DNA from 4 places in the Streptomyces hazeniae genome. Region 3 is predicted to be linked to each of the others. Evidence: riboswitches for the same ligand, from Rfam matches in the RefSeq annotation. Region 3 holds a riboswitch; each other region holds the start of a gene.
The links. Region 3 has a riboswitch for cobalamin ahead of RM572_RS04730 (ribonucleoside-diphosphate reductase subunit alpha). Riboswitches for the same ligand answer to the same signal wherever they lie in the genome.

Region 1 (7,580 bases), on a different contig from region 3:
GCGTCGAAGCGGCGCGCGTAGGCCTGGGCGTCGTCGCTCCGCCAGTACGGCCCGCCGTTGTACCGCGCGGCGAGCTCCTGCATCTGCGCACGTGTCATCTGCTCGGCCGGCACGTCCGCGAAGCCGCTCTCCGCCTTCATCTGCGCCAGGTACTCGGAGGCGATGAAGACGTTCTGCGCCGGGTCCTTGATCGCGTCCTCGACCCGCGCCCGCTGGTCGTCGGTGAGGTGGTGCGGGTCGTAGCCGAGGACCTCGGCGCCGCGCCGGACCTGCACGGCGAGCGGCCCCATCGACGTCTGGTCGGCCTCCCCGGTGCCGGGCACGAGCTGCCGCACCTCGTCGGCCACGTCGTCCACCACCGCCGGCGCGCCCCCGACCTCCTGCCACGCGATGCCCGCGACCATCTCGGGCGGCAGCCCGGAGTGGTGGGCGGCGGCCCTGATCAGCGCGCTGTTGGCGTCGACGTAGGCCCGGAGGGTCTCCTCCGAGTCCGAGGGCAGGAGGTAGCTGATGCCCTTCGCGTCGGGGTGTTCCGCCGCCAGTGACCGGATGCGCTCCAGCTTCTCGTTCACGACGCGCGCGTCGCTGAGGGACGGGATCGCGTCGGTCTTGACGCCGGTGCCGGGAAGCTGCGCGTGGGGGTCGTCCGCGGCCTGCCGCGTCTCCTCCCGGAGAAGGCCGAGACTGCCCAGGATCTCCGCGGAGTCGCCGGAGCCGCCGCGGAACTCGGGGAGCGAGGCGTACGCCGTCCGCAGCTCGGCGAGGCAGCGGCTCCGCGCCTCCGACTCGACGCGCTGCGCGTCCTCGTAGGCGTCGTTCGCCTGCCGGTAGTGGCGTTCGGCGTCCTCCCGGATCGCGTCGACGTCGACGCCGATCTCACCGATCCGGTCCAGCAGGCCGGAGGAGTCGCGCAGATCCTCCCACTCCCGCATCGGGCTCTGCGCACCGGTCAGACGCGTGAGCAGGGTCGACTCCCGTGCGACGACCTCGGCCAGCTTCCGTTCGGAGAACTCGCCGTCGTCGAAGTGGCGTTGCGCCGTCGTCACGGCCTCGGCGTAGTCGGCCAGCGCCTGCCAGGCCTTGCGGAAACCGGCCGACAGGCCGTCCACGAGCTGCTTCGCCTCGTCCAGGCGCTTCACGTAGTGCTGCTGCGACGTGCTGACCCAGTCGACGCGGCCGGCCTTGAGGAAGGCGTCGTCCGTCGAGTCGGCGAGCCGGTGCAGCCGCGCGAACTCGTCGGCGTTGCGCTCGATGAGCGCCGGGTTGGCGTCGGCGAGGAACGCGACGTCGGCTCGGTGGGCCATCGCGGTCACCTGTCCTCGGGGTCGACGAGCCGCCCGGACTGCAGGATGCCGTCCAGGGCCCGCTGGGAGTCCTCGTCCGCGCGGGCGTAGGCGTGGCCCGTCGCCTCGAGCTTCGTCGCGAGGGCGGCCAGCAGCAGGACGGCGTCGGCGTACTGGTCGCGGGCGAACGTCGCGAACCGGTGCACGGACTCCGCCACCTCGGGATGCGACCGCGGCACCCGGCACATCGTGGCGTTCTCGCCGTCCATCCGTCCGGCGTGGAGGAGTCCCGCGACCTCGAGGAGCAGGTGTGAACTGCCGTCGATGGATGCGGCGCTCGCCGAGAATCCGCCCCCGTGCGTCGTCATGCGTCTCCCCGTTCCGTACCCTGCGTGGCGCGCCGACCAGTGTAGGCAGCGGCCGAGCGAGGGACGCGCGGAAAGATCACCTACGGCCCGTTGTCACCGCATACGTCTCCGCCGGATCCTCACCTCAGCGTGCGTCGCCGGGCAGCGGGGCCGCCGCCGACCCGGGTTCCGTGGCACGGCGCGGTGGGGTGAAGGTGTGCAGGTCGAGAACGGCGGGCGGGGGAGCGACCCCCGGGCCGCCGGCCCGGAGCCAGGCGGCGACGTCCTCGGTCGCCTCGGCGCTGTTGACCAGCGCCAGCCAGACGGGACGTCCGCCCGCGGCGCGCCCCTCGGCCGACGGCTGCACCACGACCACGTTCGCCTGGTCGCACACGTCCAGGCACTCGGACACCCGCACGGGCGCCTCCTGCCGCAGCCGCGCGAGCTGTTCGGCGTGGTCCACGCCGGTGATTTTGTGGCTGCCGCAGCAGCAGTCCCGGCACACCGTGACGCGGCACGGCACCTGTTCGGACGACCTCCCGGGCATGCTGCCCACGCTCCCCTCCGGGGAAGTCCGCCCCGGTTCGTCGAGGGGCGACCGCGGGGAGTCTCCTGGCTCTCGGGTCGCTGCTCGTCCCGGCCTTCCCGCCCCGCCGGGGGCAGTGGCCTGTCCGGGATCCGCTCGCCGATCACAGTGGCGGGACCGCGCCGGATTCGCACCGGCTTCCTCGTTCCGCCGTCGCCTTGTCGCCGGGCATCGTTCCACACCCCGGCTGCGCGCCGGGGGCACTCCGTGGGAGCGGGGCGTTCAGTCGGGGAGCGAGGAAGCCCGTGTCCAGGGGCGGGTAGGGGGCAGGGAGGTTCAGCTTGCCGCCGAATTCGACGGAGGTGACCGCCGTGGAGTGGCTGCGGGTCGAGCCACCCGCCGTGACGACCGGTTCCGTGTACGCGTAGGCGTGCCCGTCCTCGCGGTTGAGGAGCACGTACACGGGGACGCCCGCTGCGGCGTAGGTGCGCAGTCTTGGGCCGGTGTCCGTCTCGTGGTCGAGCGGGGAAGCCCGCACGGTCAGTACGGCTGGGCGCGGTTCTCGAAGGGGGCGGCGAGGGAGGGCTCGCGGTCGGCGGGGAAGGAGACGCGGTCCGGGTCGCCGTCGGAGGTGTAGCGGGCGACGGTGCCGTCCGCGAGCTTGTCGAGCCAGGAGGCGGAGGCGAAGTTCGCGTCGGGGCCGTCCGGGCCCTGGGAGCGGATGCGGGGGATCGCCGCCGGGTCGAAGTCCGAGGAGAAGGGGGACGGCGCGGGGTTGGCGCCGACCAGGTAGACCCCGGCGTGCCGGTAGTCGGTGTCGCCGGAGGAGCCCTCGACGGCGAGCCCGGCGTCGGAGGGCATCGAGCCGTTGGGCAGGGCGAGGGAGTCCACGGTGACGTCGTCCGGGAGGGCGTCGGTGATGGCCTTCTGGTTGCGGGCGACGGCGCGCTGGACCTCGGAGCCGGAGACCGTGCCGAGGGTGGTGTGCCGCAGGGTGTGGTTGCCGATCTCGAAGCCGTGGTCGTGCAGCCAGCCCAGCGTGCGCTGCCCGCCGGGTTCGGCGAACGGGTCGCCGTTGACGAAGAAGGTCGCGACCGGGCGGAAGTCCGGGTGCTTCGCCGCGACGTCGTGGAGGACGGCGACGGCGGTGTCCGGCTTCGGCTTCCCGGAGGCGTCGAGCGCGAGCTGGCTGACGGTGGAGTCGTCGAAGGTGAGGACGACGGGGTGGGTGCCCGCGGGGATGTCGATGCGGCCGCCGGTCAGTGCGCGGGCCGTGACCGGGACGTAGTCCTCGCGGGCGAGGCGTTCCAGTTCGGCGCGGAAGTCCTCGGGGGTGCGGTCGTAGACGCTCTGCGGATCGTCGACGATCTGGTGGTACATCAGCACCGGTACGGCGCCGAGTTCGTCGGCGTCGACGGCGGCCGGGTCGGGCGCGGAGGGGGACGGCGACGGGCTGTCCCGTTCGCCGCCGGCCGTGTCCGCCGCACCTGGCGCGCGTTCCGCTTTCCGGTCCTCCGGCTCGTCCGGTGCGGTGTTCCCGGCGCATCCCGCGAGGGTCAGGAGCGCGGCCGCGGCTGCCGCCGCGCCGAGCCGGAGTGGACGAACCATGATTGGCCTCCTGCCGCGCCAGGGAAGTATGAAGAGACGACAGTGGCATTGTTGCCGGGAGTCGAGCGGTCGAATCGTCCGAGGCGGCAGCCCTGTTCAGGCTGACGTCACGTCAGACATGTCCCCTCGAACGGCAGGTGATCGCGCGTGCAGACCAGTCCACCCGGAGCGGGAAGGCGCAGGAGCTTCGTCCAGGTCCTCGGCCGCAGACGTCTCGCGATCCTCGCCGTCATGCTGGTGGTGGTCGGCTGCGCGGGCCTGGCCGCCTTCGCGTTCCGGTCCGTCCCGCCCCAGATACGCGTGGCGGGTCTGGAGAACGGCGGTGTGCTGAACGGCGCGGAGACGAAGAACGGCCGCCTGGAACTGGTCGCGCAGGGCGGCACGTCGCTGGACGGCCTCACCGTCTCCCTCGACGGCGAGCCCGCGAAGACCCGTCGGGACGGCGACCGCCTCCTCGTCGAGACGCCCGGGCTGGACGACGGCGCGCACGAACTGACCGTCGCCGCCGACGGGAACCTCGGCCTCACGCAGACCACCCGGCGCTCCTTCACCGTCGACACCACCGCGCCGCGCCTGACCATCGAGAAGGCGCAGGCCGAGTCGCTGCGCGCGCCCGCGACCATCCGCGGACACGTCGAGGGCGCGCGGACGGTCACCGTCGGCGGGGCGGAGGTGAAGGTCGGCGACGACGGCGCGTTCTCCCACCGCCTGGCCGAACCCGCCCCCGAGGTCGAGGTCCGTGCGGTCGACGAGGGCGGCAACGAGACGGCCGAGAACGCCACGGTTCTCGTGCCCTACCCCGACACCCGGGCCGTGCACATCACGGCCATCGGCTGGACGTCGAAGGCCCTGCGCGATCCCATCCTGAAGATGGCCGAGGAGGGGCGGATCAACGCCGTCCAGCTCGACATCAAGGACGAGGACGGCGAGATCGGCTACGACTCGCAGGTCCCGCTGGCGCGGAAGATCGGAGCCGCCAAGGGCTACTACGACGCGAAGAAGGCCCTCCGCGAACTCCACGAGCGGGACGTGCGCGTGGTGGGCCGCATCGTCGCCTTCCGCGACCCGATCCTGGCCAGGGCGTCCTGGAAGTCCGGTGCCCGCGAGCGCGTGGTGCAGGACGCGAACGGCGCCCCGTACGGGGGCGGCGGGCACTACGGGAAGCTGTCGTTCACCAACTTCGCGAACGAGGAGGTCCGCGAGTACAACATGGACCTCGCCGTGGAGGCCGCCGAACTCGGCTTCGACGACATCCTGTACGACTACGTGCGCCGCCCCGACGGCCGGATGAGCAGTTTCACCTTCCCTGGGCTCGGCGACCGGAAGCCGACGGAGAGGATCGCCTCCTTCATGGCCGAGACCCGTGAACGGGTGCGCCCCGAGGGCGCGTTCCTCGGCGCCTGCGTCTTCGGGGTGGCGGCCACCCGCCCGACGGAGATCGCGCAGGACATCCCGGCCATGGCCGAGCACTCCGACTACATCGCGCCCATGGTCTACCCCTCGCACTGGGCGGCCGGCGAGTACGGCGTGTCGAACCCCAACGCCGACCCGTACAAGATCGTGAAGCGGTCGCTGGCGGACTTCGAGAAGCAGGCGAAGGGCAGCGGTGCCGTGATCGTGCCGTGGCTCCAGGACTTCTCGCTCGGCGTCGCCTACGGCGACGACGAGGTGGCGGCGCAGGTGAAGGCGGCCCGCGACAACGGGATGGACTCCTTCATCCTCTGGAACGCCGGAGCCCGCTACCACGCAGGGGGGCTCACTCCGAGGAGGTGACGCCGGCGTCCGCACGTCCCGCACCCGAGCGCAGCCACGTGCCGAGCTGGGTGCGGGACCGGATGCCGAGCTTGCGGTAGATGCGGGTCAGCGACGCCTCGATGGTCTTGACGCTCAGGAACATCCGCGCCGCCACCTCCTGGTTGGTCGCCCCCTCGCCGACCAGGGCCGCGATGCGGGCCTCGTTGTCCGTCAGCACGCGGCGCGGCGCCGGGTCACGGTCCTCGTGGGCCCCGGTGCCCTGCCGGGCGGGAGACGTACCCGCCCCGAGCCGGTCGAGGCTGCGCCCCGCCTGCTCCGCCCACGGCCGGGCACCGCACTCGGTGAACAGCTCCAGCGCCTCCGCCACGGCGGCCCGGGCGGCGGCGTGCCGACGCCGACGCCGGTCGACACGGGCACGTTCCAGCAGGCAGTGGCCACGCTCCAGCGGCTGGCCCAGCTCCTCGAACCGCCGCGCCGCGTCCCCCAGCAGCTCCAGCGCCGTGTCCGCGTCGCCGCGCGCGGCTCGGACGGCGGCCTCGGCGCGGTCGAGCTGTGCGGTGACGCCCACCCCGCGGGCACGGGAGCCCACGGCCGCCCGTGCGGCGCGGATCACCTCCTCGGCCCGGTCGGTCTCGCCCAGCGCCGCCAGCCCGGACGCCAGGTCGCCGTGCCAGCGCAGCGCCAGCGGCGAGCACACGCCCTGCCCGCGCTCCAGGGTCTCGATGCGCAGCAGCGTCTCCACGCCGCCCCGCACGTCGCCGCCGCGCATCCGTGCCTGGCCCAGCACATGCAGGTGGCGGCCGCGGTATATGGCGTCCCGCTCCTGCGTGGAGGCCCGCAGCCCGCTCTCCGCGTACGCCACGGCGCGTCCGACGCTGCCCCCGGCGAGTTCGGCGACGGCCGCGTCCCACCAGGCGGGCCCCGGGCTGAGCGACGCCTCCTCGGTGATCCGCACCGCGCGGTCGGCGAAGTCCAGGGCGTCCCGGCAGCGGCCCGTCCGCACCGACACCTCGGCCAGGCTGCGCAGCACGTGCACCACCTCCTCGCCCGAGCCGCGCTCCACCAGCGCCAGCATGCGCAGCAGTTCCTCGCGGGCCTCGGCCAACCGGTCCTCGAACACCGCGAAGCGGGCGGCGACGAACCGGGGGGACGCGTGCAGCCAGCCGTTCAGCGGCGGTTCGGGCAGGCGCAGGGCGCGGTCGAGCACCGCCCGGTGGTCGTCGCGGCCCGTGATCACCGATACGGTCGCCCGGACGCCGAGGGCCATCGCCTCGGTGGTGGTGTCGCCCGCGGCACGGGCGTGCCCGGCCGCGGCGTCGGCCTCCCGCCCGCTGCGTTCGGGGCGCCCGTCGACCAGCGCCGACCACGAGATCCGCAGCCGCAGCGGGCCCATCAGCGCGGGGTCCCCGTCGGCGTCCAGCAGCGCGGCGGCGAACACCTCGTCCATCTCGGACAGCCCCTGCCCGGACAGGTCCAGCAGCGCGATCCGCACCCGCGTGCGCTGGGCGCGCGAGGCGTCCGCGGCGAGCACGGCGTCGGCGGCGCGGTGCACCAGCGCGGGCAGCGCCGCCGAGGCGCCCGCCTCGGCGGCGGCGACCAGCCACTCCAGGCGGGCGCTCTGCCCGGCCGGTTCGGCGGGCGTACGGTCGGCCGCGAGCAGGTACAGCTCGGCCGCCATCCGGTGCGAGCCCTGCCGGGCGGCGGCCTCGGCGGCGGTCACCAGTGAACGGACCAGCGCGGCGTCCGGGCCCGGCGCGGCGAGCGCGCGGTGCCGTACCCGGCCCGCGGCGTCGGGGACCACGGCGGCCAGCGCGGTGTGCACCTCCGCGCGGTGCGCCGCGGCGGCGTGCTCGGCGAGCACCGTGCCGACCGCCGGGGGCGTGAAGCGGACGGTGCCGCCCTCGGCGACGAGCAGCCCGGCCGCGGCGGCGAGCCGGATGTCGTGCTCGGCCTCGGCACGCCCGGCACGGCGCAGCAGGTCGACGGTGGGGCGGGTGGCGAACGCGGCGGTGAGCAGCGTCTCCCGGGCGCGGTCGGGCAGCGTGGCCAGCCGTTCGCTGA
Region 2 (7,580 bases), on a different contig from region 3:
CGAGGGAGTCGCCGGACTTCTGCGCGTCGTCGGCGGCGGGCTCGGTGGTGCCGCAGGCGGTCAGGGTGAGGGCGGCGGTGGCCGCCGCCGCGGCGAGGAGGAGGCGTCTCATGAGGGTGTGGTGAGCCTTTCGTTCCGGGTGTGGTGGCGGCCGACGGCACGGGTGCGCAGGTGGCCGGTCAGGGGGTCGGCGGTGACCTCGACGCGGATGCCGTAGGTCTCCGTGAGGCGTTCGGGGGTCAGGACGTCCTCGGGGGGTCCGTCCGCGATGATCCGTCCCTCGTGGAGCAGCACGATCCGGTCGGCGACCGCGGCGGCCTGGTCGAGGTCGTGCAGGACGACGCCGACGGCGATGTCGTGGACGTCCGCGAGGTCGCGGATGAGGTCGAGGAGTTCGACCTGGTAGCGCAGGTCGAGGTAGGTGGTCGGTTCGTCGAGCAGGAGGACGCCGGTTTCCTGGGCGAGGCAGCCGGCGAGCCAGACGCGCTGGAGCTGTCCTCCGGAGAGGTGTTCGGCGCCGCGTTCGGCGAGTTCCTCGACGCCGGTCAGCCGGAGGGCCCGGTCCACGGCCGCCCGGCCGCGCGGGTCGGCCCTGCCCCAGCGCCCCCGGTACGGGTAGCGGCCGAACTCCACGACGTCCCGTACCGACAGGCCGCTGGGCGCGGCGCGGCCCTGGGTGAGCAGGGCCACCTGCCGGGAGAACTCGCGGGGACTCAGGGCGAAGCCGTCGGTGTCGGCGTCGATGGCGAGTGTGCCCTGCCGGGGCCGCTGCAGGCGGGCGAGGGTCCGCAGCAGCGTCGACTTCCCGCTGCCGTTCGGGCCGACCAGGACGGTCACCTCGCCGAGGGGCAGAGCGACCGACGCGTCGTGCACGACGTCGACGGCGTCGTAGGCGACGGTCACGTCCGCGGCCGACAGCGCGTGACCGCGGACGGACGGGGCCTCGGGGGTCTCTTCACCAGCTTTCACGCAGATAAGGCTAGCCTCACCTAAACGGACGGTGGCTCCCGGGGCCGCGGGTTTCCGCTTTCCGGATCGACGCGGTTATGTTGAGCATGCAACCGGTTCGCCCCTCCTGTCCAGGAGAGGCGTCGCAAGAGGGAACCCGGTGGGAATCCGGGACTGCCCCGCAGCGGTGAGCGGGAACGACCGCCGTCACACGCACTGGGTCCGGCGAACGGGCCCGGGAAGCGACGGCCTGTAGGTGTCCTGACGGGACGCGCCCGCGAGTCCGAAGACCTGCCGGTCGCCCGTGTGCGACACCCGCCCACGGTGCCCGGAGGCCTCGAGGGAAGGCCGGTGCCGGACTCCGGCCGTGCCGTCGCGCGCGGACCGCGACCGCGCCGCTTCCCGACGCCCTCCTCGTCCCGGCCGGACAGCGACTCGCGAAGGAGAGTTCTGTGGCGCACCAGCCCACCGTCTTCCGCACCGACCCGGCGGACCACGCGGCATCCCGCGCGTCCCGGTCCGCCGTCACGCTCGCGCACATCATGAGCGAGCACGACACCAACCTCTACGGCACCATCCACGGCGGCGTGGTGATGAAACTCATCGACGACGCGGCGGCGGCCGCCGCCGGCAGGCACGGCGGGCCGCCGGCGGTGACGGTCTCCGTCGACCGGATGCGGTTCCTCGCCCCCGTGCGCGCGGGCGACCTGCTCACCGTGCACGCCGGACTGGAGGGCGTCGGCCGGACCTCGATGAACATCGCGGTCCGGGTCACCGCGGAGCGGTGGAACTCTCCCGGGCCGGTCACCGAAGTGGCCACCGCGCAGCTCACGTTCGTCGCGGTCGACGCGGACGGACGGCCGCGCCCGGTGCCGCCGCTGCCCGGGGCGGACACCGCCGGGGGCGAGTGAGTGCGGGCTCACAGCGGGCGTTCTGGTCAACGCCCCGGAGCGTCCGTACACTTGCCCACTGTCCGCAAGGACGACAACTGAACGCGTACGCGACGGAGAAGCCGGTGGGAATCCGGCGCTGACCTGCAACCGTGAACGGCGGCACCGCCCGCCGTGAGCCGGACCGCCCGCGCGCACGTGCACCGCTTTGCACTGTCATGGTCTGCAGCGTGGAGCCCGACCCCTCGGTTTCCCCGCCCCTGAACGCCGCCTGAAGCACGATCGGCGCGTCGGGGGCGCGTACGTGCCGGGGGCCGGTGCCCACCTCAGGGGGAGGGGCACCGACGATGAGCCGAGTACTACGCCCGTGGATCACCGCCGTCCTGGTGGCGGCCTGCGGCGTGCTGACCGGCCTCGGCACGCCGGAGACGGCCGCCGCGGTCGACACCTCCCGCGGCCGTCCCGGCTTCTGCCCCGACGGCAACGGGGTCACCGTGATCGTCGACTTCCGCGAACTCGGCGGACAGACCCTCGTCCGGTGCGCCGTGGGCAGTCAGGAGACCGGACTCGCGGCGCTGAAGGCGGCGGGCATCCAGGTGACCGGCACCAACCGCTGGGGCGAGTCGTTCATCTGCCGGCTGGAGGGCAAGCCCACGGCGGAGACCGAACCCTGCATCGACACCCCGCCGGCCTCGGCGTACTGGTCCTACTGGCACGCGCCGAACGGCGGCGCGTGGACCTACAGCCAGTACGGGGCGACCTACCGCAATCCGCCGGAGGGCAGCTTCGAGGGCTGGTCCTTCTCCAAGGGGCGCGACATGGACTCCGCGCCCGCGCCGCGCGTCGCCCCGCGCCGGCCGTCCGCGTCCAACGGCGGGCAGAGCTCCGGCGGTTCGTCGTCCGGTGGGTCCTCGTCCGGCGGGTCGTCGTCGAGCGGCGGATCGTCCTCGGGCGGCTCCTCCGGCGGGACCGGCGGCACGGGCCCGGGCGGCGGCGCGTCGTCCGGCGACACCGGTGCCGACCGTCCGGGGAACGGAGACGGGCCGGCGTCGGACCGCCCAGGCGGCCGGGACGAGGACGGCAAGCCGGACGGGAAGGACCGCGACGGCGAGAAGCGGGACGGGAAGAAGAGCCCCGACCCCACCGCCTCCGCCGACGACGAGTCGGCCGCTCCCGGGGCCGCTCCGAGCCCGACCGAGGCCGCGGACTGGAGCGGCGGCGAGGACCGGCCCGACCAGGCGGCGTCCGGCTCCTCCCTGTCCGCCGGGACCGCGCTGACCGCCGCGGCGGCCGCCGCCCTGGCCGTCGGCGCCGCGGTCCTCGCCTGGCGCCGCCGTCGCACCGGGCACGGGGACTAGCCGGACGTGAAGGACTCCGCAGGAGGCAGAACCACCGCCCTCGCACCGCCGTCCGGCTCCCCCGCCGTACGCCGGGCGGCGGGCGCGCTGCCCCGGACGCTGCACCCGGGCTGCTGGTGGCTGTGGGCGCTGGGCCTCGCGGCCGCCGCGAGCCGGACCGGCAACCCCGTGCTGCTCGGGCTGCTGCTGTCGGTGGCGGGCCTGGTCGTCGTGCAGCGGCGCAGCGACGCCCCCTGGGCGCTCGCGTTCCGCCTCTACCTCGCGCTGGGCGCGTTCATCGTCCTGATGCGGGTGGTGTTCCGGATCGTCTTCGGCGGAGGCCAGGGCGACGTGGTGCTGTTCGTGCTGCCCGAGATCCCGCTGCCCGAACTGGCGCGCGGCATCCGCCTGCTCGGCCCGGTCGCCGCGGAGGAGCTGCTCGGCGGCTTCTACGACGGGATGCGGCTGGCGGCGATGGTGGTGTGCGTGGGCGCCGCCAACGCCCTCGCCAACCCCAAGCGCATGCTCAAGGCCCTGCCGGGCGCCCTGTACGAGGTCGGGACGTCCGTCGTGGTGACCCTGACCGTGGCCCCCCAGCTGGTGGAGAGCGTCCAGCGGGTGCACCGGGCGCGCCGCCTCCGCGGTGGGGCGGGGCGCGGCCGGCGTGCCCTGCGCGGCCTGATCATCCCCGTCCTGGAGGACGCGATGAACCGGTCGCTGACGCTCGCGGCGGCGATGGCGTCGCACGGCTACGGCCGCACCGGACGGCTGGACGGGCGGGCCCGGCTGCTCACCGGCGGTCTGGTGCTGGTCGGCCTGCTGGGCGTCTGCGTCGGCCTGTACGGGGCGTTGGGCGGCGGCTCCCCGTCGTACCTGGGCGCTCCGCTGCTCGTCGCCGCTCTCGGTGTGGCCGTGACGGGCTTCTTCCTCGGCGGGCGCCGGGTGCGCCGGAGCCGGTACCGGCCGGACCGGTGGCGCGCCGCGGAACTGCTCGTCGCCGCGTCGGGGCTCGCCTCGGCGGCGGTGATGTACGTCGCCTCCCGCACGGACGCGGCGACGCTGCAACCGTCACTGGACCCGATCGCCTGGCCGCAGGTGGCGCTGCTGCCGGCGGCAGCCGTCCTGATCGGCGTGCTGCCGGCCTTCCTGACTCCGCGTCCGCCCGCCGGCCTCACGAAGGGAGCCGCCGCATGATCCGCTTCGACCGGGTCACCTTCACCTACGACGGCTGCGCGCGTCCCGCGCTGCGGGACGTGGAGCTGACCGTGGACGAGGGCGAGTTGTGCCTCGTGGCGGGACGTACCGGTGTGGGCAAGTCGACGCTGCTCGGCGCGGTCAACGGGCTGGTGCCGCACTTCACCGGCGGCCACCTGCAGGGCGAGGTGTCCGTCGACGGGCTGGCCACCCACACGCTGCCCCCGCAGGAACTCGCCCACGTGGTCGGCCGGGTGGGGCAGGACCCCCTCAGCGGTTTCGTCACCGACACCGTGGAGGAGGAACTGGCTTACACGATGGAGCAGTTGGCCATCGAGCCGAAGGTGATGCGGAAGCGGGTGGAGGAGACTCTCGACCTGCTGGGCATCGCGGACCTGCGGCACCGTGCGCTGCGCACCCTGTCGGGCGGGCAGCAGCAGCGCGTCGCGATCGGCTCGGTGCTCACCGCACACCCGCGGGTCCTGGTGCTGGACGAGCCGACGTCCGCACTCGACCCGACCGCCGCGGAGGAGGTGCTGGCCGCCGTCACCCGGCTGGTGCACGACCTCGGGACCACGGTGCTGGTGGCCGAACACCGGATGGAACGCGTGCTGCAGTACGCCGACCGGCTGGTGCACGTCGGCGACGACGGGCGCGTCCGGGAGGGCTCTCCGGCCGCCCTGATGCGGGACTGCGACGTGGCCCCTCCGGTGGTCCGCCTCGGGCGGCTGGCGGGCTGGGACCCGCTGCCGCTGTCCGTGCGCGACGCCCGGCGGGCGGCCCGCGCCCTGCGCGACCGGCTCGGCGACGCCGCCCCGGACGAACCGCCCGCCACCGGCGGGGAGGCGGCGCTCACCGCCCGCCGGGTCCGCGTCACCTACGGCGACACCGTCGCCGTGCGCGACGTCGACGTGGTGCTGGAGTCCGGGCACGTGACGGCGCTCATGGGCCGCAACGGGTCGGGCAAGTCGTCGCTGCTGTGGGCGTTGCAGGGCTCCGGCTCGCGCCGCTCCGGCACGGTGTCCGTGCAGGGGCGCGATCCGGGCGACGTGCCCGCACGCGTGGCGCGGGGGCTGGTCGGTCTGGTGCCGCAGACGGCGAGCGACCTGCTGTACCTGGAGCGGGTGGAGCAGGAGTGCGCCCAGGCGGACGCCGAGTCCGGCGCCGCGCCGGGCACCTGCCGCGGGCTGCTGGACGCGCTCGCGCCGGGCGTGCCCGCCGACCGTCACCCGCGTGACCTCTCCGAGGGCCAGCAGCTCGCGCTCGTGCTGGCCGTGCAGCTCACCTCGGCGCCGGGTGTCGTCCTGCTCGACGAGCCGACGCGCGGCCTGGACTACCACGCGAAGGAGGCGTTCGCACTGCTGGTACGGCGGCTGGCCGCCGAGGGACGCGCGGTGGTGGTCGCCACCCACGACGTGGAGTTCGTGGCACGGGCGGCGGACCGGGTGACGGTGATGGCGGAGGGCGAGGTCGTCGCCGACGGCGCCACCGCCGACATCGTCGTCTCCTCCCCCGCCTTCGCGCCGCAGGTCGCCAAGGTGCTGGCGCCGGGACGCTGGCTGACGGTCGAGCAGGTCGACCGCGCGCTGGCCGGTGCCGCCGCCGGGGAGCCCGCGTGAGCGGGGCGCCCGCCGCCCGGCGGACGGCCGCGGGCACACGCGGCGGTGCGGGCCTGCGGGGCGGTGCGGGCAAGCGGGGCGGCGCCCACCGGGTGGTGCCGTTCGGGCTGCGCAGCGGCCTGGTGCTGACGCTGGCGAGCGTCGCCGGACTGGCCATGTTCTGCTGGCCGTTGTTCGTGCCCCCGCAGCCGGAGATGGTGGCCCACAGCACGGACGCGCCGCTGTTCTTCGTGCTGATCCTGCCGGTGCTGCTGGCCGTCGTGCTGGCGGAGATGTCCTCGGGCGGCATCGATCCCAAGGCGCTCGCGATGCTCGGCGTGCTGTCCGCGCTCAACGCCGGGCTCCGCCCGCTGGGCGCGGGGACGGCCGGCATCGAGACGGTGTTCTTCCTGCTGGTGCTGGCGGGCCGTGTCTTCGGACCGGGCTTCGGCTTCGTGCTGGGCTCCACCTCGCTGTTCGCCTCCGCCCTGCTGACCGCGGGCGTGGGGCCGTGGCTGCCGTTCCAGATGTTCGCGTCCGGCTGGATCGGGCTGGGCGCCGGGCTGCTGCCGCGCCGCGTCACCGGGCGGGCCGAGATCGCCATGCTGGCCGCCTACGGGGCCGTGGTGGCCTACGTGTTCGGCTTCCTGATGAACATGTGGTTCTGGCCCTTCTCCCTGGGACCGGGCACGGACCTGTCGTTCGTGCCGGGCGCGCCGGTGCTGGAGAACCTGCACCGGTTCGCCCTCTTCACCTTCTTCACCTCGACGGTGGGCTGGGACACCGGCCGGGCGCTCACCAACGTCCTCGCCCTCGTCGCCCTCGGACCCGCCGTCCTCGTCGTGCTGCGCAGGGCGGCGCGACGGGCGGCGTTCGGCGCGTCCGTCACCCTCTCGCCCGCGGCGGCGACGTCGGACCCCGGTCCGGCCGCCCCGCAGCCCGCCGGCCGCGCGGGCCGCGCCGACCGCCCGGAAGACCCCACACGACCCGTACACCCCACCCCCCTTCCCGCCCATCACCGCAACGAGGAGCGTCTCCATGCCGAGACCGAAGAACCCGACGACCGGGCGCATACCGCGCAGGAGGGCGAGCGCACTGGCCGCGGCGCTGGCGACGACGGCCGTCGCCGCGGCGCTGCTGCCGTCCACGGCGACGGCTGACCCGGCCGACCCGCCGCCCGCGCCCGCGCTGCAGTCCCCGGCGGATGCCGCCGCGACCTGGATGGCCTCGCAGCTCACGGACGGCACGCACGCCAAGGGCGACCACGGCCTCACCTCCGACATCGTCCTCGCGCTGGCGTCGACCGGTTCCGGCGGCGACACCGCCGGCCGGGCCACCGACTGGCTGGCGGAGAACGCCGAGGACTACGTCAACCGCGGCCAGTCCGGCAAGGTGTTCGCCGGAGGCGTCGCCAAGATGGCGCTGGTCGCGTCCGTCGAGGGCCGGGACCCGGGCGACTTCGGCGGTCACGACCTGACCGGCATCCTGCTGGGCCGCATGCAGGACGACGGCCGTTTCCGGGACGCGCCGCTCGACGAGGACATCTCCAACCAGTTCACCCAGTCCCTCGCCGTCCTCGCCCTGGACCGCTCCGGCGACCTTCCCGGCAAGGC
Region 3 (7,580 bases):
GCAACTGCTGGACATCGGCTACGTCACCGCCGACGACCGGCTCGCCGGACTGCTGGACATCCCGGCCGGCGGACGGGTGCTCCGCATCGAGCGCCTGCGGCTGGCCAGCGGCGAGCCGATGGCCATCGAGACCACCCACCTGTCGCAGAAGCGCTTCCCCGCCCTGCGGCGCAGCCTGGTGAAGTACTCCTCGCTCTACACCGCGCTCGCAGAGGTCTACGACGTCCACCTCGCGGAGGCCGAGGAGACCATCGAGACCTCGCTCGCCACCCCCCGCGAGGCGGGCCTGCTCGCCACCGACGTGGGGCTGCCGATGCTGATGCTCTCCCGGCACTCCAAGGACACCGACGGGGAGCCCGTGGAGTGGGTGCGGTCGGTCTACCGCGGCGACCGCTACAAGTTCGTCGCCAACCTCCACCGCCCCGTCCGCTGACCTTCACCACGCCCCCGCCCCGGACGAACAGCCATCACCGCGCGCCTCCGACCAGCCACGACGCGTACCGGACGACCTGCGGGTTGTCCGGTCCGTTATGCGGAAGGGGGGTGACGGGGGCCGCTCCCGCTGACTAGATTCCTGCGCACCGATCAGGAGATCACTTCAGTACTTGGACGGGAGCACCACCCATGCCACCACCCACGAGCACGGGGACGATCCCCACCGTCACCCCCGCGCGCGCGCTGGCCGCCGTCTGCCTGTTCATTCCGTTCGTCGCGATGCTCTGGGTCGGCAGCTACGACTCGGTGGAGCCCACCTTCATCGGCATCCCGTTCTTCTACTGGTACCAGATGCTGTGGGTGCCCCTGGCCACCCTGCTCACGGTGATCGCCTACGTGCTGGTGCGGCGGGACAACGCCGCCCGCCGCGACGCCCGCGCGGCCGCCGAGGGGGGTGAGCGCGCATGAACGAGGACATCAACGTCGTGGCGCTCGTGGTCTTCGTCTTCTTCTTCGCGCTGGTGACGGTCATGGGCTTCCTCGCCGCCCGCTGGCGGAAGGCGGCCCATGCCGACAACCTGGACGAATGGGGCCTGGGCGGCCGGAGCTTCGGCACCTGGATCACCTGGTTCCTGCTCGGCGGCGACCTCTACACCGCGTACACCTTCGTGGCCGTGCCCGCGCTGATCTACTCGGCCGGCGCGGTGGGCTTCTTCGCGGTGCCGTACACGATCCTCGTCTACCCGCTGATCTTCCTCTTCCTGCCGCGTCTGTGGTCGGTGTCCCACCGGCACGGCTACGTGACGACCTCGGACTTCGTGAAGGGCCGCTTCGGCTCGCGCGGCCTGTCCCTGGCCGTGGCGCTGACCGGCATCCTCGCCACCATGCCCTACATCGCGCTGCAGCTCGTCGGCATCCAGGCGGTGCTGGACGTGATGGGCATCGGCGGCGGCGCGTCGACGCACTGGTTCATCAAGGACCTGCCGCTGCTCATCGCCTTCGGCGTGCTCGCGGCCTACACCTACTCCTCGGGACTGCGGGCCCCGGCCCTGATCGCGTTCGTCAAGGACTCGCTGATCTACATCGTGATCGCCGTCGCGATCATCTACATCCCGATCAAGCTCGGCGGCTTCGACGACATCTTCTCCAGCGCGGGCGAGAAGCTCTCCGAGACCGGCGGAGCACTGGTCACCGGGCCCGAGGGCCACTGGGCGTACGCGACGCTGGCACTCGGCTCCGCGCTGGCGCTGTTCATGTACCCGCACGCGATCACCGCGACGCTGTCCAGCCGCAGCCGCGAGGTGATCCGCCGCAACACCACCATCCTGCCCCTGTACTCGCTGATGCTGGGCCTGCTGGCACTGCTCGGCTTCATGGGCATCGCGGCCGGAATCTCGCTGGACAACCCGCAGCTGGTGGTGCCGCAGCTGTTCGAGAACATGTTCCCGGCCTGGTTCGCGGGCGTCGCGTTTGCCGCCATCGGCATCGGCGCCCTGGTCCCGGCGGCCATCATGTCGATCGCCGCGGCGAACCTGTTCACCCGGAACGTCTACCGCGACTTCCTCAAGCCGAACGCCACCCCGGAGCAGGAGACCAAGGTCTCCAAGGTCACCTCGCTCCTGGTGAAGGTCGGCGCCCTGGTCTTCGTCCTCACCCTGGACAAGACGGCGGCGCTCAACTTCCAGCTGCTGGGCGGCATCTGGATCGCGCAGACCTTCCCGTCCCTGGTCGGCGGCCTGTTCACGCGCTGGTTCCACCGGTGGGCGCTGCTCGCCGGCTGGGCGGTCGGCATGGTGTACGGCACCATCGCGGCGTACAACGTGTCCAGCCCGAAGCAGGATCACTTCGGCGGCAGCACGGCGGAGATCCCGATGATCGGTGAGATCGGTTACATCGGCCTCACCGCCTTCGTGCTGAACGCCGTGGTCACGGTCGTCCTGACGGTGATCCTGCGGGCCGCCAAGGTCCCGGACGGGCGGGACGAGACCACGCCCTCCGACTACCGCGCGGACGCCGGAGACCGGGGCGTCAAGGAGGAGCTGCCGGCTCCCACCGCCGCTCCCTGATCCCCGGAACCCACCCGAGCACCCCACCGGCGGCCGCCGGTGGGGTGCTGCATGCTGGGGGCATGGACGTGACGATCAGGGCGGCGCACGAGGCGGAGTACGGCGAGGTCGGAGACCTGACGGCCGACGCGTACCTGGAGGACGGGCTGCTCACCCACGGCGCGCGGGACCCGTACCTGGAGGTGCTGCGGAACGTGCCGCACCGCGCCGGGCACGCGCAGGTCCTGGTCGCCGTGGACGCGGGCACCGGCGATCTGCTGGGCACCGTGACCTTCGTCGGGGACGGCGGGGAGTACGCGAACATCGCCCGGCCCGGCGAGGCCGAGTTCCGCATGCTGGCCGTGCACCGGACGGGGCGGGGGCGCGGCGTGGGCGAGGCGCTGGTGCGCGAATGCCTGGCGCGTGCGCGGGCACTCGGCCGGGAACGCGTGGTGCTCTCCACCGAGTCGAAGATGACGACCGCTCACCGCCTGTACGGGCGGCTGCGGTTCGTGCGCACCCCCGCCCGCGACTGGGAGCCGATCCCCGGTCTGCCACTGTGGACCTTCGCGTTGGAGCTCGCCGACGCCGAGGACTGACGGGCACGGCAACCCTACCAGCGACACAAGATGTTGGGGTGCTCGCGCGGAGCACCCCAACATGTATGCTCGTCCTCGCTGTCGCCGCAGGGGAACCCGGTGCGAATCCGGGACTGTCCCGCAACGGTGTGCGGCGTGCCGTGCCCTGCCTCCACGCGTCGAACGGGCCCCGGAACGCCGCGAGTCCGAGCACCTGCCGACGGCGTCGTACACGTCCGGGCCCCGTGGGATGGGCCGGCGGACGCGAGGTGGCGCCTGCCCGCAACGGGTCGCCGTCTGCGCCCCGCCACGCCTCCCCACCGGCCCCCGCCGAGCGAGGGAGAGCACGTCACCGTGACCATCGCACCCGAGGCCGCAGCCGTCCCGTCGCCGTACCCGGCGCGTTCCGGGCCGGACGCCGACAGCGCCCTGCTGGAGCGGCTGTTGACGGAGCTGACCGCCGACCTGCCCGCGACCGACGCCGCCCGGATCGCCGCGGCCGTACGGCGCGGACGGCACCCCGGATCGACCCACGCGGACCTGCGGTCGCTGGCCGTCGAAGCGGCGGCCGGACTCATCGGCGACGAACCGGAGTACGGGCGCCTGGCGGCCCGGCTGCTGACCCGCGCCGTGCGCGAGGAGGCCGCCGGTCAGGGCGCGACCTCGTTCTCCGCCTCGGTCGCCGTCGGCCACCGCGAAGGTCTGATCGCGGACTCCACCGCCGCGTTCGTCACCGCGCACGCCGCACGCCTGGACGCCCTGGTCGACGCCGCCGTGGCGGACGGCAGCGACGACCGGTTCGGCTACTTCGGGCTGCGCACGGTGCACTCCCGCTACCTCCTGCGCCACCCCACGACCCGCCGGGTGGTGGAGACCCCGCAGCACTTCCTCCTGCGCGTCGCCTGCGGGCTGGCGGCGGACGACAGCGCGCGGGCCGTCGACGAGGTCGCCGAGCTGTACCGGCTGACCAGCTCGCTGTCCTACCTGCCGTCCTCCCCGACGCTCTTCAACTCCGGCACCCGGCACCCGCAGATGTCGTCGTGCTACCTGCTGGACTCGCCGCTGGACGAACTGGACTCGATCTACGAGCGCTACCACCAGGTCGCCCGGCTCTCCAAGCACGCCGGCGGCATCGGCCTGTCCTGGTCCCGCGTCCGTGCCCGCGGCTCGCTCATCCGCGGCACGAACGGTCACTCCAACGGCATCGTCCCGTTCCTGCGCACGCTGGACGCCTCGGTCGCCGCGGTGAACCAGGGCGGCCGGCGCAAGGGCGCCGCCTGCGTCTACCTGGAGACCTGGCACGCCGACCTGGAGGAGTTCCTGGAGCTGCGGGACAACACCGGCGAGGAGGCCCGCCGCACCCACAACCTCAACCTCGCGCACTGGATCCCGGACGAGTTCATGCGCCGCGTCGAGGCCGACGCAGACTGGTCGCTGTTCTCCCCCGCCGAGGTGCCCGAGCTGGTGGACCTGTGGGGCGACGACTTCGACGCCGCCTACCGCCGCGCCGAGGCGGACGGGAAGGCCGTGAAGTCCGTTCCGGCCCGGCAGCTGTACGCGCGGATGATGCGCACCCTCGCGCAGACCGGCAACGGCTGGATGACCTTCAAGGACGCCGCCAACCGCACGGCCAACCAGACCGCCGAGCCGGGCCGCGTCGTCCACTCCTCCAACCTGTGCACCGAGATCCTGGAGGTGACCGACGACGACGAGACCGCCGTGTGCAACCTCGGCTCGGTCAACGTCGCCGCCCACCTCGGTGACGACGGCGGGATGGACTGGGAGCGCCTGGACGCCACCGTGCGCACCGCCGTGACCTTCCTGGACCGCGTGGTCGACGTCAACTACTACCCCACCGAGCAGGCAGGCGGCTCCAACGCACGCTGGCGTCCGGTCGGTCTGGGCCTGATGGGCCTCCAGGACGTCTTCTTCCGGCTGAGGCTGCCGTTCGACTCCCCCGCGGCGCAGCAGCTGTCCACCCGCATCTCGGAACGCATCATGCTCGCCGCCTACGAGGCGTCGGCCGACCTCGCCGAGCGGCACGGCCCGCTCCCGGCCTGGGAGGCGACCCGCACCGCGCGCGGCGTACTCCACCCGGACCACTACCCGGAGGCCGAACAGACCTGGCCGGAGCGCTGGTCGGCGCTGCGGACCCGGATCGCCGCCACCGGCATGCGGAACTCGCTGCTGCTGGCCATCGCCCCCACGGCGACCATCGCCTCCATCGCCGGCGCTTACGAATGCATCGAGCCGCAGGTGTCCAACCTGTTCAAGCGCGAGACGCTGAGCGGGGAGTTCCTCCAGGTCAACGGCTACCTGGTGGAGGAGCTGAAGCGGCTGGGCCGCTGGGACGACGCCACCCGGGAGGCGCTGCGCGACGCCAACGGCAGCGTGCAGGACCTCCCGGGACTGCCCGCGGAGGTACGCGAGCTGTACCGGACGGCGTGGGAGATCCCGCAGCGCGCGCTCATCGACATGGCGGCCGCCCGCACCCCGTACCTGGACCAGAGCCAGTCGCTGAACCTGTTCATGGCGTCCCCGACCATCGGGAAGCTCAGCTCGATGTACGCCTACGCCTGGAAGCGCGGCATCAAGACGACGTACTACCTGCGGTCACGGCCGGCCACCCGGATCGCGCGGGCGGCCGGGTCGGCCACCGCTCAGGCCGCCGTACCCGCCCAGCAGAGCGCCGCGCCGGACGAGGCCGTCGCCTGCTCCCTGGAGAACCCCGAGTCCTGCGAGGCATGCCAGTGACCACCCCCAAGACGCACAAGAACCTGCTCGACCCGGGCTTCGAACTGACCCTGCGTCCGATGCGGTACCCGGAGTTCTACGAGCGCTACCGGGACGCGATCAAGAACACCTGGACCGTGGAGGAGGTCGACCTCCACTCCGACGTCGCCGACCTCGCCAAGCTCTCCCCCGGCGAACAGCACATGATCGGCCGCCTGGTGGCGTTCTTCGCCACCGGCGACTCCATCGTGGCGAACAACCTGGTGCTCACCCTCTACAAGCACATCAACTCGCCCGAGGCCCGGCTGTACCTGTCGCGGCAGCTGTTCGAGGAGGCCGTGCACGTCCAGTTCTACCTGACGCTGCTGGACACCTACCTGCCCGATCCGGACGAACGCGCCGAGGCGTTCGCGGCGGTGGAGAACATCCCGTCCATCCGGGAGAAGGCGCAGTTCTGCTTCCGCTGGATGGACTCGGTCGAGAAGGTGGAACGGCTGGAGACGCGCGAGGACCGGCGCCGCTTCCTGCTCAACCTGATCTGCTTCGCGGCCTGCATCGAGGGCCTCTTCTTCTACGGCGCCTTCGCCTACGTGTACTGGTTCCGCTCGCGCGGCCTCCTGCACGGCCTGGCGACCGGCACCAACTGGGTGTTCCGCGACGAGTCGATGCACATGTCGTTCGCCTTCGACGTGGTCGACACCGTCCGCCACGAGGAGCCCGACCTCTTCGACGACGCGCTGGAGAAGCAGGTCACCGCGATGCTGGAGGAGGCGGTGGAGGCCGAGCTGCAGTTCGCCCGCGACCTGTGCGGCGAAGGGCTGCCGGGCATGAACACCGACTCGATGCGGGAGTACCTGGAGGCCGTCGCGGACCAGCGGCTCGCCCGGCTCGGATTCCCCGTCCGGTACGGCTCGGCGAACCCGTTCTCCTTCATGGAGCTGCAGAACGTGCAGGAGCTGACGAACTTCTTCGAGCGGCGCGCCTCGGCGTACCAGGTCGCCGTCGAGGGCTCGGTGTCCTTCGACGACGACTTCTGAACACGCCGGAGTCACGCGCGGACGGGCCGGCCGGGGAGACCCGGCCGGCCCGTCCGCGCGTGACGTGAACGGTCAGTCGTTGGGGACGGTCTCGTAGCGGGGGGTGCCCTCGGCCATCTGCTTCAGGGCGTCCTTGCGCTCGCGCTTGGAGAGCCGGTCGATGTACAGGTAACCGTTCAGGTGGTCGGTCTCGTGCTGAAGGCAGCGGGCGAAGTAGCCGGTGCCGCGCACCCGGATCGGCTTGCCGTCGGCGTCCTGGCCGCGGACCACGGCGAAGTCCGGGCGGGCCAGCTCGGCGTACGCGGTGGGTACCGAGAGGCAACCCTCGCCCGAGTCGTCCAGCGACCGCCGGTCGGCCGGCAGCTCCTCCAGCACCGGGTTGACCACGACGCCGACGTGCCGGACGCCGTCGTCGTCGGGGCAGTCGTAGACGAAGACCTTGGCGTCGACGCCGATCTGGTTGGCGGCGAGCCCGACGCCCTCGGCCGCGCGCTGGCTGGCGAACATGTCGTCGATCAGCTTCGCGAGATCGTCGTCGAACGCGGTGACGTCCTTGCACTCCTTGTGCAGGACCGGATTGCCGACGACGGTGATCGGGCGAGCGGTCCCCCGCGCCCGGTACGCCTGCTCGCGCTCCTCGCAGTCCTCGGTGTCGACCACGAACTCCCCAGCCGACTCCGACCGGGTCTCCTGCTGCTGCGACATTCCGCCGTACGCCTTCCTCACGTCCTCGGGGCACCCGCCCCGGGACC
Region 4 (7,580 bases), on a different contig from region 3:
GAGGTCGTCGATGGCCTGGACGATGTCGCCGAACTCCGCGTAGCACATGTGCGTGTGGATCTGGGTGTCCGGCCGCACGCCGCTCGTGGTGAGCCGGAACGCCTCCGTGGCCCACGCCAGGTACGCCTCCCGGTCGCCGGTGCGCAGCGGCAGGGTCTCCCGCAGCGCGGGCTCGTCGACCTGGATGACGGCGCTGCCGGAGGCCTCCAGGTCGCGCACCTCGTCGCGCAGTGCGAGGGCCACCTGCCGGGCGGTGTCGGCGCGCGGCTGGTCGTCGCGGACGAACGACCAGGCGAGCATGGTGACGGGGCCGGTGAGCATGCCCTTGACGGGACGGCCGGTGAGCGACTGGGCGTACTCCGTCCAGCGCACCGTCATCGGCGCGGGGCGGGAGATGTCCCCGGCGAGGATCGGCGGCCGGACGTAGCGGGTGCCGTAGGACTGCACCCAGCCGTGCTGCGTGGCGAGGTAGCCCGTCAGCTGTTCGGCGAAGTACTGCACCATGTCGTTGCGTTCGGCCTCGCCGTGCACCAGGACGTCCAGGCCCGCCTTCTCCTGGAAGGTGACGACCTCCTGAATCTCGGCCCGGACGCGGTCCTCGTAGCCGGCGGTGTCGAGGCGACCGGCGCGCAGGTCGGCGCGGGCGGCGCGCAGCGCGCCGGTCTGCGGGAAGGACCCGATGGTGGTGACGGGCAGCAGCGGCAGGCCGAGCCGGGTGCGCTGGGCCGCCGCGCGGTCGGGATACGCGTGCGAGCGGCGGGAGTCGGCCTCGGTGACGGCCGCGGTGCGGACCCGGACGGCCGGATCGCGGGTGAGCGCCGAGCCGGCGCGGGAGGCCAGGTCGGCGCGGTTCGCCGCGAGTTCCGTGGCGATCGTGTCGGTGCCGTCGGCCAGGCCCCTGGCGAGCGTGACGACCTCCGCGGTCTTCTGCCGCGCGAAGGCCAGCCAGCGCAGGATCTGCGGGTCGATGTCCCGTTCCGGAGCCGTGTCCAGCGGCACGTGCAGCAGGGAGCAGGAGGGGGCGACGTCGACCCGGTCCGCGAAGCCGAGCAGGGTCCCGAGGGTGGTCAGCGACTTCCCCAGGTCGTTCACCCAGATGTTGCGGCCGTCCACGACACCGGCGACCAGCCGCTTGCCGGGGAGCCCGCCCACTTCGGCGAGCGCGTCGAGGTTGCCGGCGCCGGCGCCGGTGAAGTCCAGCGCCAGGCCCTCCACGGGCGCCTTCGCGAGCACCGGCAGGGCCTCGCCGAGACGGTCGAAGTAGCTCGCGACGAGCAGCTGGGGACGGTCCGCGAGGCCGCCGAGCTCACGGTAGGCGCGTGCGGCCGCGTTCAGCTCGGCCGGGGTGCGGTCCTGGACGAGCGCGGGCTCGTCGAGCTGCACCCACGCGGCACCGGCCGCCCGCAGGTCGGCCAGGACCTCCGCGTACACGGGCAGCAGCCGGTCGAGGAGGGTCAGCGGGTCGAAGTCCGCGGCGACGCCGGGGGCCGGCTTGGCCAGCAGCAGGTAGGTCACGGGGCCGACGAGGACCGGACGTGCGCTCAGGCCCAGGGCCAGCGCTTCCTTCAGCTCGGCGACCTGCTTGCCGGAGCCCGCGGCGAAGGCGGTGTCCGGGCCCAGCTCGGGGACCAGGTAGTGGTAGTTGGTGTCGAACCACTTGGTCATCTCCAGCGGCGCGACGTCCTGCGTGCCGCGCGCCATGGCGAAGTAGCCGTCGAGGGCGCCGGCGGCGACGGCCTCACGGTGCCGCTCGGGGACGGCGCCGACCATGACGCTGGTGTCCAGCACGTGGTCGTAGAGGGAGAAGTCTCCCGTCGGCACCTCCTGGATGCCGGCTGCGGCCAGCTGCCGCCAGTTGGCGGCGCGCAGTTCGGCGGCCGTGCCACGGAGGGCGTCCGCGGTGACGCGGCCCTTCCAGTAGCCTTCGACGGCCTTCTTGAGTTCACGGTTCGGACCCTGGCGCGGGTAGCCGTACACGGTGGCCCGTGCTGCCGCGGCTGCGGACTTCGATGTCACGGAGTTCTCCTTCGCGAGACGTCCCTGTAAGTCCCGGAGGGGACGAGGGTGCGAAGGTGACGGACCGGACGGAGACGACCCCGCGCGGCACGGCGCGGTCGTCCGCCTGGTGTGTACGCCGACCCGCCCTCGAGGTCACCGGGATGTCCGTGCGCGGTTCGGCCGCGCACGGGCAGTGGCAGGTCTTCGGACTCGCGGGCACGTCCCGTCAGGACACCTACAGGCCGTCGCTTCCCGGGCCCGTTGCCGGGCCCAGTGCGTGTGACGGCGGTCGTTCCCGCTCACCGCTGCGGGGCAGTCCCGGATTCCCACCGGGTTCCCTCTTGCGACGCGTCCCGCCTGGCGGACGGGGGCGAACCAGCTGCTTCTGCCGAGCCTACGCGCCCACCGCGCCGGCCGCCGATCACGTCCACGATGTGGAGGGTGACGTGGGACACGCGCCGACGGGCAGGACCCGTGCCGGCCGAGCGCACGACGGCGCGCCCCGCCGCCGTCCGCGTCGGGCCCGGGACCCCTCGTGACCCCTCGGCTACGCCACGACCTGCGGATTCCCAAAGGGTGGGAAGACGGTTGTCGGTCCGTGACACCTGTTGCAGGGTCTGGCGCATGTTCGACCCGGAAGACCTCGACGCCGACCTCTCCGTGACCGGCCACGTGGTGACCTCCCAGCGGGAGTTCCCCCGCGGCGAGGTCCGGGTGCGCGACGGACGCGTCCTGGCCGTGCGCGGGACGCCGAGCGACGCGCCCGCCGCCGAGCGCGTCGACGCGGGCGGGGCGTACGTCCTGCCGGGCGTCGTCGACCCGCACGTGCACTGCCTCAGCCACGCGGGGGAGGGCATCGAGGCCGCGACCCGCTCCGCGGCCGCGGGCGGCGTCACGACGCTGCTGGAGATGCCGTTCGACGAGGCCGGGCCGGTCTGGTCGGTGGACGCCTTCCGCGACAAGCGGGCGGCGGTGCTGCGCGAGGCGCACGTCGACGTCGGGATGTACGCGACCGTCGAGCCCGGCGGGCAGGGCATCGCCGAGATCCCGAAGCTCGCGGCCGAGGGCGCGGCCTGCTTCAAGCTGTCCACCTTCCAGACCGATCCCCGGCGCTTCCCCCGGACTCCGGACGGGGAGATGCTCGACGCGTTCGCCGAGATCGCCCGGACCGGGCTCCGGGTCTGCGTCCACGCCGAGAACGACGAGATCGTGCAGCGGAACCTGGCGCGGCTGCGGGCGTCCGGCGCCTCGGGGCCGCTGCAGCACGGCCTCTCCCGGCCGCCGGTCGCCGAGACGGCCGCCGTGGCGGCCGTGCTCGAGTTCGCCCGTGCCTCCGGCGTGCACCTGCACTTCTGCCACGTCAGCACACCGCACGCCGTCGACCTGGTGCAGTGGCACCGACGCACGGGCACCTCGGTCACCACCGAGGTCTGCCCGCACTATCTGACCCTGACCGAGCAGGACATGGTCCGCGGCGGCGCCCGGCTGAAGTACAACCCGCCGCTGCGCACCCCGGCGGAGACCGACGGGCTCTGGCACCGGCTCCGCAGCGGCGCGCTCGACATGGTGGCCTCGGACCACGCCCCGTGGCCGCTCGCCCTCAAGCAGCGCGACCACGTCCTCGACAACGCCTCCGGCGGGCCGGGCGTGGAGACGCTGTTGCCGCTGGTGGCCGGCGCGGCCCTGCACGAGCGCCGGATGACGCCCCGTGAGCTGGTGCGCTGCCTCTCCACCCGGGCGGCACACGCTTTCGGCCTCGGGGACCGCAAGGGCGACCTGCGGCCCGGGCTGGACGGCGACCTGGTGATCCTCGACCCGGACGCGGAGTGGACGGTGGACGGCTCCCGGCTGCGGTCGCACGCGGGCTGGAGTCCCTTCGACGGCATGCGGATCCGCGGCAGGGTGCGGTGCACCGTCTCCCGCGGCGAGGTGATCTGGGACGGCGACTCCGTGCGCTCCGCGGCGGGACGTGGACGCTTCCTCGCCCCGGCGCCCTTCCCCGCGCCACCGGAAGAGGACGGCTGATGCCCGGCGCACCGCGTTCCTCCTCGTTCGCGAGAGGGCTGAACGTCCTCGCCGCCGTCGTCGACGGCGGGCCGCAACGCGCCGACGAGGTGGCCGCGCGCACCGGGCTCTCCACCAGCTCCGTCTACCGGTTCGTCCGCAGGCTCGTCGACGACGGATTCCTGGAGGCCGACGGCCACGGAACGTACCGCGTCGGCCCGCGGCTGTCCCGTCTCCAGGACGGCCCGGGCACCGGCCAGACCCTCCGCTCCCTGGCCCTCCCATTCCTGCGCGACCTGGTGTCCGAGACCTCCGAGACCGTGCTGCTCACGGTGCCCGCCGGCCTCTCGGCGCTGGTCGTGGAGAGCCTCGACTCCCCGCACTCCATGCGCCTGTCCTTCGCGCCCGGGACACTGCGGCCACTCCACGCCGGAGCCTCCGCGAAGGCCCTGCTCGCCTTCGCGCCGCAGGACGTGATCGACCGCGTGCTCGGCGGGCGCCTGGAACGGTTCACCCCCGGTACGCCGGCCAAGGCCACGCTGCGCACGCAGCTGGCCCGGATCCGCGAGCAGGGCTACGTCGTCAGCCGCGGCGAGGTCGACCCGCATGCCGTGGCCATCGGCGTACCCGTCCTGCCGCGGGGACGGCTGGCCTGCGCCCTGAGCATCGCCGGGCCGGAGCACCGCTTCGACGGGAACCGCGCGCACACCGAGGTCCGGGCCCTCACCGCCGCCGCCCGCGCCCTCGCGTCCCGGATCGAGGACTCGGCCCGGACGCTCCCCGCCCCTCCGTACAGCACCACCTGAAAGGCCCCTTCATGTCCCACGGACCGGTCCCCGCAGTCCCCGCCTGCTCGGTGGAGCGGCTGCGCGCCGACTTCGAACGCCTCGCGGAGTTCCACGACCCCGAACGGCCGGGGTGGACGCGCGGCGCGTTCTCCCCGTTCTACGCGGCCTCCCGCGACTGGATGGCCTCCCGCATGAAGGCGGCGGGCCTGACGGTACGCCGGGACGCGGTCGACAACCTCATCGGCACCCTCCCCGGCGCGCGGACCGACGCCCCCGCACTCGTCACCGGCTCGCACACCGACACCGTCGAGGGCGGCGGACGTTTCGACGGCATCATCGGTGTGCTCGGGGCCCTCGAAGCCGTACGGACCCTCGCCGACGCGGGCATCGCGCTGGAACACGAGCTGCGGGTCGTCGACTTCTTCAACGAGGAGCCCAACCAGTTCGGTCTCAGCTGCGTGGGAAGCCGTGCCCTGGTCGGCGAGGTGACACGCGAGCACCTGGACCTGGACGACGGTGCGGGGGAGACGCTGCGCGACGCCCTCGCCCGGGTGGGCGGTTCGCCCGACGACCTGCCGGAAGCCCGGTGGTCCGGTGACGACGTCGCCGCCTTCCTCGAACTGCACATCGAGCAGGGACCGGTGCTGGAACACGAAGGGCTGCCGGTGGCCGTGGTGAGCGCCATCGCGGGCATCGACCGCTACCGGGTCGAGTTCACCGGGCGGCCCGACCACGCGGGCGCCACCCCGATGAACTACCGCTACGACGCCTCCTGCGCGGCGGCGGAGACCGTTCTGGCCGCGGAGCGGCTCGCTGCCGAGGAGGGCGACGGCGTCGCCACCACCGGGCGGATCGAGATCGAGCCCGGCGCGCCGAACGTCGTCCCGGGGCGCGCCCGCCTGTGGGTCGAGTTCCGGTCCGGGGAACGGGAGTGGCTGGACGACTGCGGCCGGGGGCTTGACGCGGCGGCACGGGCCGCCGCGGAGCGACGCGGCGTGCAGGCGGACCTCCACAGCCTCTCCACCTCCGACCCGGTCGCCGCCGACACCCGGATACGGGAACTCCTCGAGCGGGGAAACACGCGCCTGGGCCTGCCGCCTCGCACGATGTTCTCCGGCGCCGGGCACGACGCCGCACACATGGCGCGGCTGGCGCCCATGGGCATGCTGTTCGTCCCCTCCCACGGCGGCCGCAGCCACTGCCCCGAGGAGTGGACCGACCTCGAACAGGTGGCGACGGGAGCCCGTGCCCTGGCCCAGGGCCTCGTCGAAGTCGACCGCGCACGACGCCGCGACGCGGCACCCGGAGAGGACGGCACCGTCCTCTGACCCCCGCTCAGCGGACCCGGTGTCTCCCGGAAACACCGTCCCCCGAGGGTCCGCTCATCCGAAAGTGAAGGTTCCCATGCCGCTCACCTTGAGAAGTCGCGCCAACGATGTCTCCAGCAGAATGCTGGGCGGCATCGAACGGGTCGGCAACAAACTCCCCCACCCGTTCATCCTGTTCGTCCATCTCGCCCTCCTCGTCATCGTCGCCTCCGGTGTGACGAGCCTGTTCGACGTCACCGTGGAGAACCCGGAGAGCGGCGAGACCGAGCCCGTCCGCAGCCTCCTCACGGGTGACGGCCTCGTCTACATGCTGACGTCGGCGCTCGACAACTTCGTGCAGTTCCCGCCGCTGGGCCTGGTGGTGGTCATGATGCTCGGTATCGGCCTCGCCCAGCAGGTCGGACTGATCGAGTCGGCCGTCAAACGGGTGATCCTGGCAGCGCCGCCCCGCCTGGTGACGGCCGCCGTCGTCCTCACCGGCATCTGCGGAAACCTCGCGTCCGACGCGGCCTTCATCGTCATCCCGCCGCTGGCGGCGCTCGTCTTCCGCGCGGTGGGCCGGCATCCGCTGGCGGGGCTCGCCGCCGGTTTCACCGCGGCCGGCGCCGGATTCTCGGCGAACTTCTTCGTCGCCGGCACCGACGTTCTGCTGTCCGGGATCTCCACCGAGGCCGCCGGCATCGTGGACTCCGGGGCCGAGGTGTCCCCGGTCGCGAACTGGTACTTCATGGTCGCCTCGGTCGTGGTCCTCACCCTCATCGGCGTGTTCGTCACCGAGAAGATCGTGGAACCCCGTCTGGGCACCTACCGGGCCGAGGACGAGGAGGACGACGACGCCGCAGCCCTGGAACGGTCCCAGGTGACTCCCGAGCAGCGCCGCGGCCTGCGCAACGCCCTGCTGGCGAGCGGTGCCTACCTGCTCCTCGTCGTCGCCTGCGTGGTTCCGTCCTCGTCGCCGCTGCGGGGCGAGGGCGGCTCGCTGGTCGAGTCGCCGCTCCTGGACGGCATCGTCCCGCTGCTCTTCCTGCTGTTCGTGGTGGGGGCGGTGGCCTACGGTGTCACCGTCAACGCGCTGCGCAGCAGCGGCGACGTGCCCCGGTACATGGCGGAGGCCGCGAAGAACCTCGGCGGCTTCCTCGTCCTGATCTTCGCGGCGGCGCAGGCCATCGCCTACTTCGAGTGGAGCCGGCTCGGCCTGTGGGTCGCCGTCAACGGCGCCGAGCTGATGGAGAGTCTGGACGTCTCGGGTGTGGGCGGGCTCGTCGGCTTCAGCCTGATCACCCTCGTGCTGAGCCTTCTCATCGCGAGCGGTTCGGGGCTGTGGGCCATCGAAGCGCCCATCTTCGTACCGATGTTCATGCTGCAGGACGTCAACCCCGCCTATGTGCAGCTCGCCTACCGCATCGCCGACTCGTCGACGAACTGCATCGTCCCGCTGAGCCCGTACGTCGCGATCATGCTC

Region 1: it holds a riboswitch for cobalamin, as region 3 does, so the genes downstream of both, RM572_RS24795 ((2Fe-2S) ferredoxin domain-containing protein) here and RM572_RS04730 (ribonucleoside-diphosphate reductase subunit alpha) in region 3, are expected to answer to the same signal.
Region 2: it holds a riboswitch for cobalamin, as region 3 does, so the genes downstream of both, RM572_RS05355 (acyl-CoA thioesterase) here and RM572_RS04730 (ribonucleoside-diphosphate reductase subunit alpha) in region 3, are expected to answer to the same signal.
Region 4: it holds a riboswitch for cobalamin, as region 3 does, so the genes downstream of both, metE (5-methyltetrahydropteroyltriglutamate--homocysteine S-methyltransferase) here and RM572_RS04730 (ribonucleoside-diphosphate reductase subunit alpha) in region 3, are expected to answer to the same signal.

What each region holds. Positions count from the first base shown of each region.
Region 1 is NZ_JAVREQ010000029.1:4,729-12,308, reverse strand. It holds gene RM572_RS24805 (hypothetical protein) at 1-1,304, opposite strand, end outside; gene RM572_RS24800 (hypothetical protein) at 1,310-1,651, opposite strand; gene RM572_RS24795 ((2Fe-2S) ferredoxin domain-containing protein) at 1,776-2,177, opposite strand; cobalamin riboswitch at 2,237-2,359, opposite strand; gene RM572_RS24790 (hypothetical protein) at 2,320-2,694, opposite strand; gene RM572_RS24785 (polysaccharide deacetylase family protein) at 2,697-3,764, opposite strand; gene RM572_RS24780 (putative glycoside hydrolase) at 3,912-5,537, shown strand; gene RM572_RS24775 (helix-turn-helix transcriptional regulator) at 5,521-7,580, opposite strand, start outside.
Region 2 is NZ_JAVREQ010000003.1:31,705-39,284, forward strand. It holds gene RM572_RS05345 (iron-siderophore ABC transporter substrate-binding protein) at 1-112, opposite strand, end outside; gene RM572_RS05350 (ABC transporter ATP-binding protein) at 109-969, opposite strand; cobalamin riboswitch at 1,046-1,261, shown strand; gene RM572_RS05355 (acyl-CoA thioesterase) at 1,401-1,859, shown strand; gene RM572_RS05360 (hypothetical protein) at 2,186-3,196, shown strand; gene RM572_RS05365 (CbiQ family ECF transporter T component) at 3,203-4,369, shown strand; gene RM572_RS05370 (ABC transporter ATP-binding protein) at 4,366-5,988, shown strand; gene RM572_RS05375 (ECF transporter S component) at 5,985-7,127, shown strand.
Region 3 is NZ_JAVREQ010000002.1:212,494-220,073, reverse strand. It holds gene RM572_RS04750 (GntR family transcriptional regulator) at 1-433, shown strand, start outside; gene RM572_RS04745 (DUF3311 domain-containing protein) at 625-903, shown strand; gene mctP (monocarboxylate uptake permease MctP) at 900-2,501, shown strand; gene RM572_RS04735 (GNAT family N-acetyltransferase) at 2,564-3,079, shown strand; cobalamin riboswitch at 3,145-3,294, shown strand; gene RM572_RS04730 (ribonucleoside-diphosphate reductase subunit alpha) at 3,413-5,812, shown strand; gene RM572_RS04725 (ribonucleotide-diphosphate reductase subunit beta) at 5,872-6,828, shown strand; gene def (peptide deformylase) at 6,901-7,533, opposite strand.
Region 4 is NZ_JAVREQ010000003.1:17,717-25,296, reverse strand. It holds gene metE (5-methyltetrahydropteroyltriglutamate--homocysteine S-methyltransferase) at 1-2,016, opposite strand, end outside; cobalamin riboswitch at 2,197-2,338, opposite strand; gene RM572_RS05315 (dihydroorotase) at 2,623-4,023, shown strand; gene RM572_RS05310 (IclR family transcriptional regulator) at 4,023-4,808, shown strand; gene RM572_RS05305 (M20 family metallo-hydrolase) at 4,820-6,118, shown strand; gene RM572_RS05300 (AbgT family transporter) at 6,195-7,580, shown strand, end outside.